Regions from separate parts of the Vreelandella gomseomensis genome, predicted to be linked through region 2. Evidence: predicted binding sites of a transcription regulator. Region 2 holds the regulator's gene; the other holds the start of a gene.
What was found. Region 2 encodes sigma-54, which starts transcription at its own class of promoters, with help from an activator protein. Its sites were predicted from a motif close to TGGCACNNNNNTTGCTNT; they were not measured.

Region 1 (7,439 bases), on a different contig from region 2:
ATCAGTTTATCCGGGGTGATTTCGCCACCGGCAACCCGCGGCACCACTGAGTAGGTGCCGTTTTTCTGCATGTTGGCCATGAAGGTGTCGTTGGTGTCCTGCAGTGGCACATGGGCGGCGTCGGTGATCGGCTCGTTGAAGCAGGAAGCGAGAATCGAGGCCACGGCGGGTTTGCAGATATCGCAGCCCAGACGGTGGGTCTCAGGGTTGCCGTGCTTGTCGATCAGCTCGCTGAAGGTCTTGATGCCTTCCACGCGCACAATGTCGTAAAGCCCCTGGCGGGTATGGGCGAAGTGCTCGCAGATTGATTTGTCGACCTCCACGCCGCGGGTTTCAAGCTCGTGATCCACGACACTTTTGAGCAGTGCCGTGCAGCCACCACAGCCGGTGCTGGCCTTGGTTGCGCCTTTCACGCCCGCCAAATCGACCGCGCCGTCGTCAATGGTGGCGCAAATATCGCCCTTGGAAACGTTATGACAGGAGCAGATGGTGGCGGTTTCCGGCAGCGCACCAGGGCCCAGCGCCGGAGCGGCACCACTGCTTTGCGGCAGAATTAGCGAGGCGGGTTCTTCAGGCAGCTCGATGCCGTTTGAATAGTACTGCAGCAGGGTGTCGTAGGCGCTGTTATCGCCCACCAGCATGGCGCCCAGCAGCTTCTTGCCGTCGCTGGAGACGACCATCTTGCGGTACACCTGAGTCAGCGGGTCGAGGTAGCGGAACATCCGTGCCCCCGGGTTCTGGTTGCCGTGGGCGTCGCCAATCGACCCCACATCCACGCCGAGCAGTTTGAGCTTGGTACTCATGTCTGCGCCGCTAAAGCGGGTATCGCCGTCGGTCAGCGTGGCGAGCGCCGCCTTGGCCATCTGGTAGCCGGGGGCGACCAGGCCGAAAATGCTCTGGTTCCATAGCGCGACTTCACCGATCGCCAGGATGGCGGGGTCGCTGGTGCGGCACTGGTCGTCGACCACCACGCCGCCGCGCTCGCCGATCTCCAGGTCGCAGTCCCGGGCCAGCTGGTCGCGGGGGCGAATGCCCGCCGAGAACACGATCAAGTCGGTTTCCAGCACCTTGTCGTCCTGGAAGACCATGCGGTGACGGCTCGCGTCGCCGTCTTCGATGCGCTGGGTGGCGCGCTCGGTAAGGACCTGAACGCCCAACGCTTCGATTTTTTCGCGCAGTAATTCGCCGCCCTCATTGTCAACCTGCATGGGCATTAGCCGCCCGGCAAACTCCACCACGGCGGTATCCAGGTTCAAGCCGCGCAGCGCGTTGGCGGCCTCCAGGCCCAGCAGCCCGCCGCCGACCACCACGCCGTTGGTGGCGTTTTCCGCCGCCGCGCGAATATCGTCCAGGTCATCCAGGGTGCGATAAACCAGGCAGCCATCACGGTCGTTGCCGGGAATCGGCGGCACGAAGGGGTAGGAGCCGGTGGCCAGCACCAGCTTGTCGTAGGGGTAGCGGCCCTGATCGGTCACCACTTCCTGCTGGTCGCGGTCAATGTGCGTTACGGCTTCGCCGGTGCGCAGCGTGACGCCGCTGGTGGTGTAGTAGTCGGCGTCGCACAGGGCGAGCGACTCGGCATCGCGGCCGCTGAAATATTCCGATAGGTGAACGCGATCATAGGCCCGGTGACGCTCTTCGCCAAACACGGTGACCTGGTAGCGCTCAAGAGCGCCGTTATCGACCAGTTGCTCGACCAGGTGGTGGCCGACCATGCCGTTACCAATAATAATGAGCTGCTGTTGGGTAGACATGCTTAAGCCGCCTCCGACGTTGAATGAGAAGAGTGTTTGGAAGAATGTTGAGCAGAGAGCTCAGAAGAATCAGGGGGCAGTTGGGCTGCCGCTGCACGCAGCACCTCGACATCCGCGGCACCAAACAGCAGCGCCTGACGGAAGCCGCTGAGGTCGTGCCCCGCCAGCGCCTGCTCGAAATACCAGGGGCCCTGTTGGGTGTCGCCGTACAGCACGGCGCCTTCAATGCGGCCGTCGCGCAGTAACACGCGCCGGTAATCGCCCCGGTGTGGGTCGTGGTAGCACAAGACGTCGTGCTCGGGCGCTGCCTCGGTAGGGCCAAACGCGAAAAGCGAGACGCCGCTGACTTTCAGCTTGGTAGCGGTGGGCACCTCGCGATAACCGTCGCCCGCGTCGCCACAAAGCACCGCCGCCAGCACCTCGACCTGATGCCAGATAGGCTCGACCAGCCCATAGGTATGCTGCTCGAACTGGCAGCATTCGCCCAAGGCAAAAATATGCGGGTCGGAGGTGGTGAGATGGCGGTCGACCTTGACGGCACGGTCGGTGGTAAGCCCGGCCTGCTGGCCCAATTCGGCGTTGGGGGTAATGCCGGCGGCGATAATCACGCTGTCGGCGGGCAGTCGACGGCCGTCATTCAGGATGGCAGCGCAGACGCGGCCGGTCGGGTCGCCTTCGAGTTTTGCCAGCTGTGCCTGGGTGACGATGTTAAGCCCGCGCTCAACCAGCGAGGCTTTCAGCAAATTGGCGGCGGTAGCGTCCAACTGGCGGTTCATCAGCCGGTCGCTGCGTTGTAAAACGCTTACCTGCAGTCCCTGGCCGCGCTTGCGTAGCCCTTCAGCGGCTTCCAGGCCCAGCAGGCCGCCGCCAATTACCAGCGCATGGCCGCCTTGTTGGGCAATGGCCTCCAGCGTTGCGGCGTCGTCCAGGTCCCGAAAGCCATGGACGCCATCCAGCGCTATACCTTGCACCTTGGGAAGCGTCGGGCGTGAGCCGGTGGCCAGCACGAGGCGATCATAGTAGAGGGTTTCGCCTGCGTCGGTTGCCAGTGTGCGGCTGTCACGGTCGATGTGCTCGACGCGTTCGCCCAGCTTGAGCGTTACGCCGTTGTCCTGATACCAGTCAGCGTCGCGCAGCGTTAGTGCCTCTGGCTGCATGTCACCGGCAAGCAAAGGCGAAAGCAGAATGCGGTTGTAAGCGGGCACCGGCTCTTCCCCAATCACGGTAATGGCTCTGGGGCGTTGAGGATGATTGACCAGCGCTTCCACCAACCGGTGGCTGGCCATGCCGTTGCCGATGATGACCAGGTGGTCATCGGGTGAGCACCGGGAAAAAGTTTCCATGGGTGGCTCCTCATCTTGCATGATGGTGATTCGCTCCAAACAAAAACGCCCCTGACACATGCGCTTCCTGCGAGCAGGATGAACAAGGTCAGGGGCGTCGTTGCCCGGTAACGTTGATTAACGCGTGGCCGCCGCCATTGGCTGCCAACAAGTTATATATCTAACTAGTAGCAAGTCAGCGGCCAACTCCGGGGTATTCTTTTTTTTTGTTTTACTTTCATCATGTTGAGTAAGTGCATCAGAAATGCAGAGGGGCCGCTCCTTGTGGCTTTGTGCACGCTGTTGGTGCGCCATGGAGGGTGAGCTGCACTTTCAGTACGCAAGTTTAAGGTGCCAGAGGGGTAAGCTGATGATAGGAAGAAGGCAGGGTTTTCTATTTAAGTGGCTGTTTTTAAATAAAAATTTAGGCGATGCCGAATAATGGCTTAGGGTTTGCAACCCTACGAGTACAAGCAACAAACGCGCATTGCAGTGCGTTCACCAAAAAAACAGTGGCAGCGAATAAGCCCAATAACGTTGTTAGACAAATAAGTTTCTTTACACAATACGTTTGGCACCTTTAGCGGTGCCCGCTGCGGCAACGACGTCCAGCCAGCTGATCGCCTTGCGCTTTGCGCAACAGGGTCAGCGGCCTGGGCGTTTTTTTATGGGTGGCGTTTGCAATTTGCCGAGGAGTCATCATGCACCAAGTCAAAACGACTTGCCCCTACTGTGGCGTTGGTTGCGGCGTTAACGCGACCGTGGCGGAGAATGGCACGCTGAGCGCTGTCGAGGGCGACCGTGAACACCCCGCCAATTTCGGGCGGCTGTGCGTCAAAGGTTCAGCGCTGCACGAAACGCTGGGCGAGCAGGGGCGTCTGATCAAGCCGCGTGTAGATGGCGAAGAGGTCTCGTGGGAGCAGGCCTTAAGTGTCACCGCCGAACGCTTAAACACCCTGCGGGCCAAGCATGGCAACCAAAGTGTGGCGGCGTACCTTTCGGGCCAGCTGCTGACGGAAGATTATTACGTTGCCAACAAGCTGTTTAAAGGTTTCTTGGGCACGCCGCATCTGGATACCAACTCGCGGCTGTGCATGGCCTCGGCGGTGGCAGGGTACAAGCGCGCCTTCGGTGCCGATGCGGTGCCCTGTAACTATGAAGACCTGGAAGAGGCCGAACTGGTCGTGCTGGTAGGGTCTAACCTGGCCTGGAATCACCCGGTGCTTTATCAGCGCATCAAGGTCGCCAAAGAGCGTAACCCGTTGATGCGCGTGGTGGTGATTGACCCCCGCGTGACCGACAGCTGCGAAATCGCCAACCTTTACCTGGGGATTAAACCCGGCAGCGACGCAGTGTTGTTCAACGGCCTGCTGGCCTGGATGGCGGCCAAGAACAAGCTGGACACGCTGTATCTGGAGCGCCATACCCAAGGTATTGACGATGCGCTAAGCGCCGCCCAGCAGTCGGCTGGTTCCATCGCTGAGGTGGCGGCTGCCTGCGAGGTCGATGCCGAGCGCCTGGAAACCCTCTACTACTGGTTTGCCAGCCAGCTGCACGTGGTAACGCTTTACTCCCAGGGGGTCAATCAGTCGTCCAGCGGCACCGACAAGTGCAACGCCATCATTAACTGTCATTTGGCCGGTGGGAAGATCGGCCTGCCCGGGGCAGGGCCGTTTTCGATCACCGGTCAGCCCAACGCCATGGGCGGGCGTGAAGTCGGTGGCCTGGCCAACCAGATGGCCGCGCACATGGATTACGATACCCCCGGCGCGCGCGAGTTGGTCAGCCGCTTCTGGGCAACCGATAACCTCGCGCCCATCCTGCCGGAAGGCCCCGGCCACAAGGCGGTCGATCTCTTTGATGCGATCGAACGCGGCGAGATCAAGGTGTTGTGGGTGATGGCCACCAACCCGGCGATTAGCCTGCCTGATGCCGCCCACGTGCGGGCCGCGCTGGAAAAGTGCCCGCTGGTGATCGTCTCGGAATGCACGGCGGATACCGATATGCTGCCCTACGCCGACATTGTGCTGCCCGCGTCCGGGTGGTCCGAGAAAGATGGCACCGTGACCAATTCCGAGCGGCGCATCTCGCGCCAGCGGGGCATGCTGCCACTCCCCGGCGAGGCGCGCCACGACTGGCAGATTATCTGCGATGTGGCTAAGCAGTTGGGTTTCGGGGAGGCGTTTGCTTACACTCACCCAAGCGAGATATTCGACGAGCACGCACGGCTCTCCGGCGTGGACAATACCGGCGCCACGCAGCGCCTTTTCGATATTTCAGGGCTGGCCGAGCTTGGCCGCGACGGCTATGATGCGCTCGCGCCGATCCAGTGGCCGGTGAATCGCGATGCCCCCCAGGGTACCGCGCGCTTGTTCGAAGCGGGGCAGTTCGCCACGCCCGACGGCCGGGCTAAGCTGTTGCCGATTACCCCGCGTGGGCCGGAGAAAGCCCTGAGTGCCGCTTTTCCGCTGCGTCTGAATACCGGACGGATTCGCGACCAGTGGCATACCATGACGCGGACCGCGCGGTCGCCGCGGCTGATGAACCACCGCGCCGAGCCTTTCATGGAGGTGCACCCGGACGATGCCGCCCGGGCGGGCGTCACCGACCAGGCGCTTGGCGTGTTGACCGCCGCCACCGGTGAATATCGCGCCCGGGTGAGGGTGGCCCATAGCCAGCGGCGCGGCGAGGTGTTCGTGCCGATTCACTGGACCGACTGCTTTACCCACAGCGCGCGCAGCAGTGCCTTGATCGATGGCATCACCGACCCGCTTTCAGGTCAGCCGGAAGCCAAGCACGGTGCCGTGGCTCTGGCGGCCCTGCCGACCGCCTGGCAGGCGACGCTGTTTGTTGCTGATCACGCCCTGGCGTCGCTGCCTGACGCGCCGCGCTGGTGTGCGAGCGATTACTGGACACGAATCCCGATGCGCGGCTGCCAGCGCTGGCAACTGGCCGGTAGCAGGGCGGTCAGCGACTGGTTCCGCCAGATGGGCGAATGGCTGTCGGCGTCGCCGGCGCTGTGGTGTGAAGATGCCGCTACCGGTCGCCTGCGCGCCGCAGGCATCGAAAACGGTCGCCTCAGCTGGTGGCTGATGGTGGGGCCGCCCAGCGAACTGCCGGGCTTTGCCTGGCTGGAAGCGCGCTTCAACGACGACGCGGTGAGCGATGCCCACCGCCGCCGACTGCTGGCGGGCTGCGACGACGGCGCGGTGGATAGTGGCCCGGTGGTATGCAGCTGCCATCAGGTCGGCCAGACGTCGATTGTCGAGGCCATCCGGCGCGGCGATACCAGCGTCGAGGCGTTAGGCGCACGATTGGCGTGCGGTACCCAGTGCGGTAGCTGCATTCCTGAGTTGAAATCATTACTTGAAGAGGAACGCCCCCATGCGCGCGCTGAGCAAATCCCAGCTTCTGAAATGGTGTAACCCCTTGGCGCGCCTGGCGAGCCGCTTTGAGCTGCCCCGCAGTGGCCGTGATGCGTCGCGGTCCCTCCCGCTGGGCGACGACTGCCGGCCTGGGCACGTGTACCTGGTGGGCGCCGGCAGCGGCGACGCCGAGTTGCTGACCCTCAAGGCCGCGCGGCTTTTGCAGCAGGCGGATGCCGTGGTCTACGACCGCCTGGTGGGCGATGACGTGCTGGCGCTGCTGCCCGTCGGCGGCGAGCGCCACTATGTGGGCAAGGCCAAGGGCCATCATAGTGTTCCCCAGGCCGAGATCGGTGCGCTCATGGTGCGCCTGGCCCGGCAGGGCAAATCGGTAGTGCGCCTGAAAGGCGGCGACCCGGCCGTTTTTGGACGCATGGGCGAAGAGCTTGATGCCTTGGCCATCGCGCAGATGCCGGCCACCATCGTGCCGGGGATTACCGCGGCCTCCTCGGCGGCGGCCTGCATGGGCATTCCGCTGACCGACCGGGGCCATGCCCAGCAACTGCGCTTTGTCACCGCGCAGCTGTGCCGCGAGGACGGCACGCCGGACTGGGCGGCGCTGGCGCGCCGCGACGAAACGCTGGTGTTTTACATGGGGCTTTCCAAGGTGGACGCGATCTGCGCGGGCCTGCGCGAGGCGGGGCTGCCCGACGACTGGCCGATCATGCTGGTGGCCAATGCCAGTCAGCCTGACCAGCGGTCGCTGGTCGGCAGCCTGGCCGATATGCCGGGGCGGTTGGCCGCCGAGCCTCTGCCGTCGCCTTGTGTGATTGTCGTGGGTAGCGTCGTCAAACGCGTCGAAGCAAGCCCGGCCAGCGTTGCCAATCAGGCACGTTATGCATGCCAACGCTGAGCATTTCCCTCGGCCAGTGGTCCGATAAAGGCCAAAAGCCCAGCAACCAGGATTTCTACGGCGCCTGTTTGCCCGACGACACCCA
Region 2 (7,439 bases):
CGTGCCCGACGGTCACGCCCGACATGGAGACGCGGGCGCGGGGCTTGAGCCCGCCGATGTTGGAAAAGTGCGCGTCCAGCTGGAAGGTGTTCGAAGGCCCTGAAAAGCTCAGGCCGCTGACGCGCAGGCCCAGAAACACCATTCCCAGCACTCCAACCAGGATAAACAGGCCCACACCAAACTCCATGGCTCTACTTCGCTTCATGAACTGCTCCCGCTATTCAGAGGCCGCCGAACATCACGGCGGTTAATATAAAATCAAGCCCCAGCACCGCAAGCGACGAGTAGACGACCGTGCGCGTAGTAGCCCGGGAAATCCCTTCAGAGGTCGGCATCAGGTCGTACCCCTGGAACACGGCAATCCAGGTGACCACCACCGCAAACACGACGCTTTTGATCATGCCGTTGCCGATATCGTTGATGAACCCAACGCTCGCCTGCATGTTGCTCCAGTAGGAGCCTTCGAAGACACCCAGCCATTCGACGCCGACGAGATAGCCGCCCCAGATACCCACTACGCTAAACCCCACGGTGAGGATCGGCAGCGCCACGACTCCTGCCCAGAAGCGTGGTGCCACCACCCGCCTCAAGGGATCGACGCCGATCATTTCCATGCTGGTCAACTGCTCGGTGGCTTTCATCAGGCCTATTTCGGCGGTAAGCGCCGATCCGGCACGACCGGCAAACAACAACGCGGCGACCACCGGGGCCAGCTCGCGCAGCAGCGACAGCGCCACCATCTGCCCCAGAGCGTCCTCGGCGCCAAAGTCGATCAGAATGGTATAACCCTGAAGCGCCAGCACCATGCCGATGAACAGCCCCGATACCAGCACGATCGCCAGCGACAGCACACCGACAAAATGCAGCTGACGAACCCACAGCCGAATGCCTTCGGCCGACGGCACGCCCACGGCCGACTGGGCAAGAAACACCCCGGCGCGGCCAAGCGACTCGACCACGTCGCAGCCCCGCCGCCCCAGGCGGGTAATGCGTGAGACGACCGTCCCCTGTTTGGTGGTCATTTGGCACCCCTCTGAATTACCGCGTCACCCAACATATCGGGATAAAACGCCGACGCCGGGTAATGGAAGGGAACAGGCCCGTCGGGCTCCCCGTGAATGAACTGCTTCACCCGCGCATCCTGATTGACGTCGAGGTCGGCGGGCGTTCCGTGCGCCACCACCTGGCCTTCGGAAATAAAGTAGAGGTAATCCGCGATGGTCAGCGTCTCCTTGATATCGTGGGAGACTACCACCGAGGTCAGACTCAACGCCTCATTGAGCCGCTTGATCAGCTGCACCAGCACGCCCATGGAGATGGGATCCTGACCCACAAACGGCTCGTCGTAGAGAATCAACTCGGGGTCCAGGGCCACCGCCCGGGCAAGCGCAACGCGCCGGGCCATGCCCCCGGAAAGCTCGGCCGGCGTCAGATGGCGCGCACCACGCAGCCCCACCGCCTGAAGCTTGAGCAGCACCAGGTCGCGAATCATTGCATCGGGCAGGTCGGTGTGGACACGCAGTGGAAAGGCGACGTTTTCATAGACATCCAGGTCCGAGAACAGCGCTCCGCTTTGGAACAGCATGCCCATGCGTTTACGCAGGGCGAACAAGGCCTTCCGCGACAGGCGATGAACGTCGTCGCCGTCGATCAGCACACGCCCCTGATCCGGCGTCAGCTGCCCGCCGATAAGCTTCAGCAGCGTGGTCTTGCCCGTTCCGCTTGGCCCCATGATCGCCGTCACTTTGCCGCGAGGAATGATCATGTTCACGCCGCGAAAGATCTCGCTATCACCCCGGGAGAAATACAGGTTCTCGACTTCAATAAAAGGCTCAGTGCTCATGGAACCATCGACTCTCAGGTTGACATGCGCCGGCGGCTCAGCGCTGGCGCGCCGTGCAAACGCCTTACGCCAAGCGGCGGGGGGCGCTTCGTTCCACACAGCGTAAAAACAGTGGTTAAAAAGGATTATCGAACAACGTATTCTAACCCACCCCGACAACGACAAGCGAGTATAGGTTGCCCACGATACAAAACGATAGGGCAAACTGCTCGCCGTCAATGTTACTCTTGCACCCTGTTTGTCATTTTTAACGAGCCACGCCAACACCCATGCCCGCGACCACTGCTACTACGCCCTTTCGTCAAAGCGCATTACGCACGCTGAACATCGAGCAGGCCGCCATTGCCGGCCTGGCCGCCAAGCTGGATGCGCACTTCGACCATGCCTGCGAGCTGATTCTGGACTGTCAGGGCCGCGTGGTGGTCACCGGCATGGGCAAATCGGGCCACATTGCCGGCAAGATCGCCGCGACGCTTGCAAGCACCGGCTCACCGGCTTTTTTTGTTCACCCCGGTGAGGCCAGCCATGGCGACCTTGGCATGATCACCCGCAGCGACGTGGTGATCGCGCTTTCCAACTCCGGCGAAACCGCCGAGGTCACGGCATTGCTGCCGCTGCTCAAACGGCTCGGCACGCCGCTGATCAGCATGACGGGCAGGCCCACATCGACCCTTGCGCAACACGCAAACGCCCACCTGAACAGCAGCGTCGACCGGGAAGCCTGCCCGCTAGACCTGGCGCCGACAAGCTCGACCACAGCCGCGCTCGCGCTCGGCGATGCACTCGCCGTCGCCCTGCTGGAAGCACGCGGCTTCACCGCCGAAGACTTTGCCCTGTCGCACCCCGGCGGCAGCCTGGGCCGGCGCCTGCTGCTGCGCGTACGCGACCTGATGCATGAAGGCGACCGCCTGCCCCAGGTACCGCTGGGCAGCCCGCTGCGCGATGCGTTACTGGAAATCACCCGCCAGGGACTGGGATTCACCTGCGTGGTCGCCCCGGACGGCCAACTGGCCGGCGTGTACACCGATGGCGACCTGCGCCGCACCCTGGATAGCGTCCATGACTTGCGCGACGTACGGGTGGACGAGGTGATGACTCGCCCCGGCAAGCGCATCTCTCCCGACCTGCTGGCCGCCGAAGCCGTGCGCATCATGGAAGACAATCGCATCACCGCGCTGGCGGTAGTGGATGAACAGCAGCGCCCCGTAGGGGCGCTACACATGCATGACCTGCTTGCCAGCGGCGTCATTTAACTGAATTCGGAGGCTCAATGACCCTTTCCGCTGACCTACTCGACCGACTCCGCCGCGTGCGCTTATTTGCCCTGGATGTCGATGGCGTCCTGACCGACGGTCGGCTTTACTTTCAGGCCGACGGCGTCGAGATCAAGGCCTTTCACACCCAGGATGGCCACGGGCTCAAGCTGCTCAAGCGCGCCGGCATTTCCGTCGCCCTGATTACCGGACGCGATTCGCCCATGGTCAGCCAACGTGCCGCCGCCCTGGGCATTGCTCACGTCTACCAGGGCTGCGAGGACAAACTGGCCACCCTGCGCGGGCTCTGCCAGCGCCTGGACATCGAACTTTCCCAGGTGGCCTACTGCGGCGACGACCTGCCCGACCTGGCCAGCATCAAGCGCTCGGGCGTAGGCATCACCGTGCCCAACGCCCCCGACTACATGCACACCCATGCCGATTGGGTTACCGAGCGCCTGGGTGGCCACGGGGCCGTGCGCGAAGTGTGCGACGCGATGCTGGATGCCCAGGGCCACTGGGGCGCGGTCGTCGATACTTACCTACACGGCTGAGGCATGATGCTGAAGCGACTACGCACGCGCCTGGGCCTCGCCCTGATCGTACTGGCGCTCGGCGGCCTGCTGGTATGGCTGGATCCCGGCGGCCCGCGAACCGTTACACCCGATCCCGACGCGCGGGCGGAAGAGCCCGGCCATGTGCTGCACAACGCCGAGCTGACGCTGTTCGACGCGCAGGGCAACATCCAGCAGGGACTGACCACGCCGCGCCTGGTGCACACCCCCCAGACGGCCTCCACCCAGGCGGAAACGCCCCGCGCCACGCTGTATGACAGCGAACGCCGGGTGTGGAACGCCACCGCCGAGGTAGGTACGCTCGACACCAACGCGCAAGCGCTGACGCTCTCGGGCAATGCGCGGCTGATAGCGCCCGAAGAAGGCTGGCAGCTGGACACGGATGTCCTGCACTATGATGGCAAGACCGCCCACGCCTGGAGCGATACCCCCGTACTCCTCCAGCAGCCACCCCAGCGCATGACGGCGCAACGGATGGATGCATGGCTCAACGACGAGGAAGTGCGCCTTGAAGAGAATGTGCAAGGCTACCACCCTCCCGAGACGCAACCTGGACAGGAATAACACATGAAAGCGCTTATTTACACGGCCCTGGCCGCCGTCTGCCTGGTTCCGCTTTACGCCACGGCCGACAATCACCAGCAACCGGTTGAGGTTGAAGCCGACCGGCTGGATCTCGACCAGCGCGCCGGCACGGCGGTGTATACCGGTGACGTGGAAGTTCGCCAGGGCGATATGCTGATCAAGGGCGACACAGTCGAAATTCAGCGCAACGAGGCAGGCGAGCTGTCGCGTGCCACCGCTCTGGGCGAGCGCGCCTACTTGCGTCAGCAACCCGAGAATCAGGAAGGCCCGCTGGAAGGCTGGGGACGCCGGGTGATCTATCACGTCGCCGAGCGCCGCGTGGAGTTGATCGACCAGGCCGAGATCATCCAGCAAGGCGACCGTTTCACCGGCGGGCGGCTGGAATACTTCATCGACCGGGAGGTCGTCCAGGCGCGTTCCGACGTGGAGAACCAAGAACCGCAGCGAATTCGCATGACGCTGCAGCCCGAAGAGTAAGGAGAGCCCGATGGCCGCCGCCGACCCTGCCACCCGCACGCTACACGCCCGCCACCTGGCCAAAAGCTACAAGCGCCGGCGCGTGGTCAAAGACATCAACCTGGATATATCCCAGGGCAGCATCGTGGGGTTGCTAGGTCCCAATGGCGCGGGCAAAACCACCTCGTTCTACATGATCGTCGGCCTGGTCAAGGCCGACGCGGGCAGCGTCGCCATCGACAGCCTCGACCTTTCCCGCGCGCCCATGCACGAGCGCGCCAAGGCGGGCATTGGCTACCTCCCCCAGGAGGCGTCGATCTTTCGCAAGCTGACCGTCGCCGACAACATCATGGCAATCCTTCAAACGCGCAAGAACCTCGACCGCGCCGGTCGCGAAGCACGCCTGGAAGCACTGCTGGAAGATTTCCACATCACCCATATCCGCGATAACATGGGCATGAGCCTGTCCGGCGGCGAGCGCCGCCGCGTCGAGATTGCCCGGTCGCTGGCCACCGAGCCCGCGTTCATCCTGCTTGACGAGCCCTTCGCCGGCGTCGACCCTATTTCTGTCGGCGATATCAAGTCGATCATTCGCGCTTTGAAGGCACGTGACATCGGTGTGCTGATTACCGACCACAACGTGCGCGAGACGCTGGATATCTGCGACGTGGCCTACATCGTGGGCGACGGCCATATCATCGCCAGCGGCACGCCAAGCGCTATTCTTGACAATCAGGAAGTGCGCGACGTTTACCTAGGTGCTGATTTCCGTCTGTAAAGCTGTCAATGGCATATTTATTGCCTGTGGCATACTTATTGCACTTGCACCAAAACACAACACACACTAGGGTGGATGCTTTCCGATAACGAGTGGTTCTCAGATGGTCATGAAAGCTTCTCTTCAACTGCGGATCGGCACCCAGCTCACCATGACACCCCAGCTGCAGCAGGCCATTGCCCTGCTGCAGCTATCCACGCTCGATTTACGCCAGGAAATTCAGCAGGCCCTCGACGCCAACCCGATGCTCGAGCAGGAAGACGAGTTCAGCGAGCAGGCCACCAGCGAGCCCGAGGAAACCGAGTGGGCCGACAGCATCCCCACGGAGCTCTCCGTCGACAGCGACTGGTCGGATACCTACCAAGACATGGCAGGCAGCGGCAGCTCGAGCAGTGAGGGCCCGGACTTTGAACGCCAGGCGGCCGGGCAAAGCCTCCACGGCCATCTTCTGTGGCAGCTCGCCATGACCGATTTGAGCCGCCGCGAGCAGCTGGTCGCCGAAAGCCTGATCGACGCCCTGGATACGAACGGCTACTTGACCCAACCGCTCAACGATATCCGCGAGGGGTTGCGCGCCCAGGGCGTGGAAGGCCTCAGCCAGCGCGAGGTCGAAAGCATCCTCATGCGACTCCAGCAGTTCGAGCCCACCGGCGTGTTCGCTCGCGACCTGCGCGAATGCCTGATGCTGCAGCTTGCCGCCCTGCCCGACGACACCCCGCTGCTGATGCCTGCCCGGCGACTGGTTCGCCAGTTCCTGGAAGCCCTGAGCAAGAATGATCAGCGCCTGCTCAAACGGCGGCTCGGCCTGGACGAGGCGCAGCTCGATGAGGTCATCCAACTGATCAGGAGCCTGGATCCGCGTCCCGGCAGCGAGTACACCGTCACCGATGACAGCTACGTGATTCCCGACCTGGTGGTTCGTCACGATAGCGAGGGCTGGCACCTGGAGCTCAACCCGGAAGCGCTCCCCAAACTCCGGATTCAGCCCGATTACGCCAGCCTGATCAAACGCGCCGACAAGAGCCAGGACAACCAGTTTCTCAAGGACCATCTTCAGGAAGCCCGCTGGCTGATCAAGAGCCTGTCCAGCCGCAACGACACCCTGCTACGCGTCGGCCGCGAAATCGTCACCCGCCAGATCGACTTTCTGGAACGGGGTGAAGAAGCCATGAAGCCGCTGATCCTGGCCGACATCGCCGAGGCGGTCGAGATGCACGAATCGACGATTTCTCGGGTCACCACCCAGAAGTTCATCCACACGCCGCGGGGCATTTTCGAGCTTAAATACTTCTTTTCCAGCCAGATCAGCGGCCAGGACGGCGACAGCCATTCGAGCACCGCGATCCGGGCACGGCTGAAGAAGCTGATCCAGGAAGAGCCGCCCGGCAAACCCCTGTCAGACAGCCGCCTTGTCACCCTGCTCGAAGACGCCGGTGTCCACGTGGCGCGGCGTACCGTGGCCAAATATCGCGAAGGCATGGGTATCCCGTCCTCCAGCGAACGACGCCGTTTGCGTTAGAAAGACGGAAACTCGTCACAAGGGCTTTGCTTAACGGCAAAAAGGGTTACAATCGAAGGACAGTCCGACGGATAAGGAGTACGTCAATGCAAGTCAATATTACCGGTCATCATGTAGAACTGACTGACGCCTTGCGTGACTATGTCAACGAAAAGCTGGAACGCGTTGAGCGCCATTACGACAACATCACCACCGTGCAGGTCACGCTCTCGGTCGAGAAAGAGCGTCAACAGGCGGCCTGTACGCTGCACGCCGCCGGTGCCGACTTGCACGCCGAAGCCCTCGACAATGACATGTACGCAGCCATTGATGCACTGGCGGACAAAATTGATCGGCAACTCGTCAAGCACAAGGAAAAAGCACAAGCCCGCGCCCAGGGCGCAGGCGTGCGTTAATTCAATGACGTTAGCCACTATCCTCCCCCCGGAGC

Region 1: a site for sigma-54 is predicted at 3,519-3,536, ahead of QC815_RS00340 (nitrate reductase). Genes of this name have one in related genera too.

What each region holds. Positions count from the first base shown of each region.
Region 1 is NZ_JARWAI010000001.1:73,067-80,505, reverse strand. It holds gene nirB (nitrite reductase large subunit NirB) at 1-1,754, opposite strand, end outside; gene QC815_RS00345 (NAD(P)/FAD-dependent oxidoreductase) at 1,757-3,097, opposite strand; gene QC815_RS00340 (nitrate reductase) at 3,778-6,501, shown strand; gene cobA (uroporphyrinogen-III C-methyltransferase) at 6,461-7,354, shown strand; gene QC815_RS00330 (bifunctional protein-serine/threonine kinase/phosphatase) at 7,342-7,439, shown strand, end outside.
Region 2 is NZ_JARWAI010000002.1:217,582-225,020, reverse strand. It holds gene mlaD (outer membrane lipid asymmetry maintenance protein MlaD) at 1-205, opposite strand, end outside; gene mlaE (lipid asymmetry maintenance ABC transporter permease subunit MlaE) at 222-1,022, opposite strand; gene QC815_RS03170 (ABC transporter ATP-binding protein) at 1,019-1,843, opposite strand; gene QC815_RS03165 (KpsF/GutQ family sugar-phosphate isomerase) at 2,113-3,096, shown strand; gene QC815_RS03160 (KdsC family phosphatase) at 3,114-3,650, shown strand; gene lptC (LPS export ABC transporter periplasmic protein LptC) at 3,657-4,235, shown strand; gene lptA (lipopolysaccharide transport periplasmic protein LptA) at 4,239-4,733, shown strand; gene lptB (LPS export ABC transporter ATP-binding protein) at 4,744-5,490, shown strand; gene QC815_RS03140 (RNA polymerase factor sigma-54) at 5,594-7,009, shown strand; gene hpf (ribosome hibernation-promoting factor, HPF/YfiA family) at 7,096-7,404, shown strand; gene QC815_RS03130 (PTS sugar transporter subunit IIA) at 7,409-7,439, shown strand, end outside.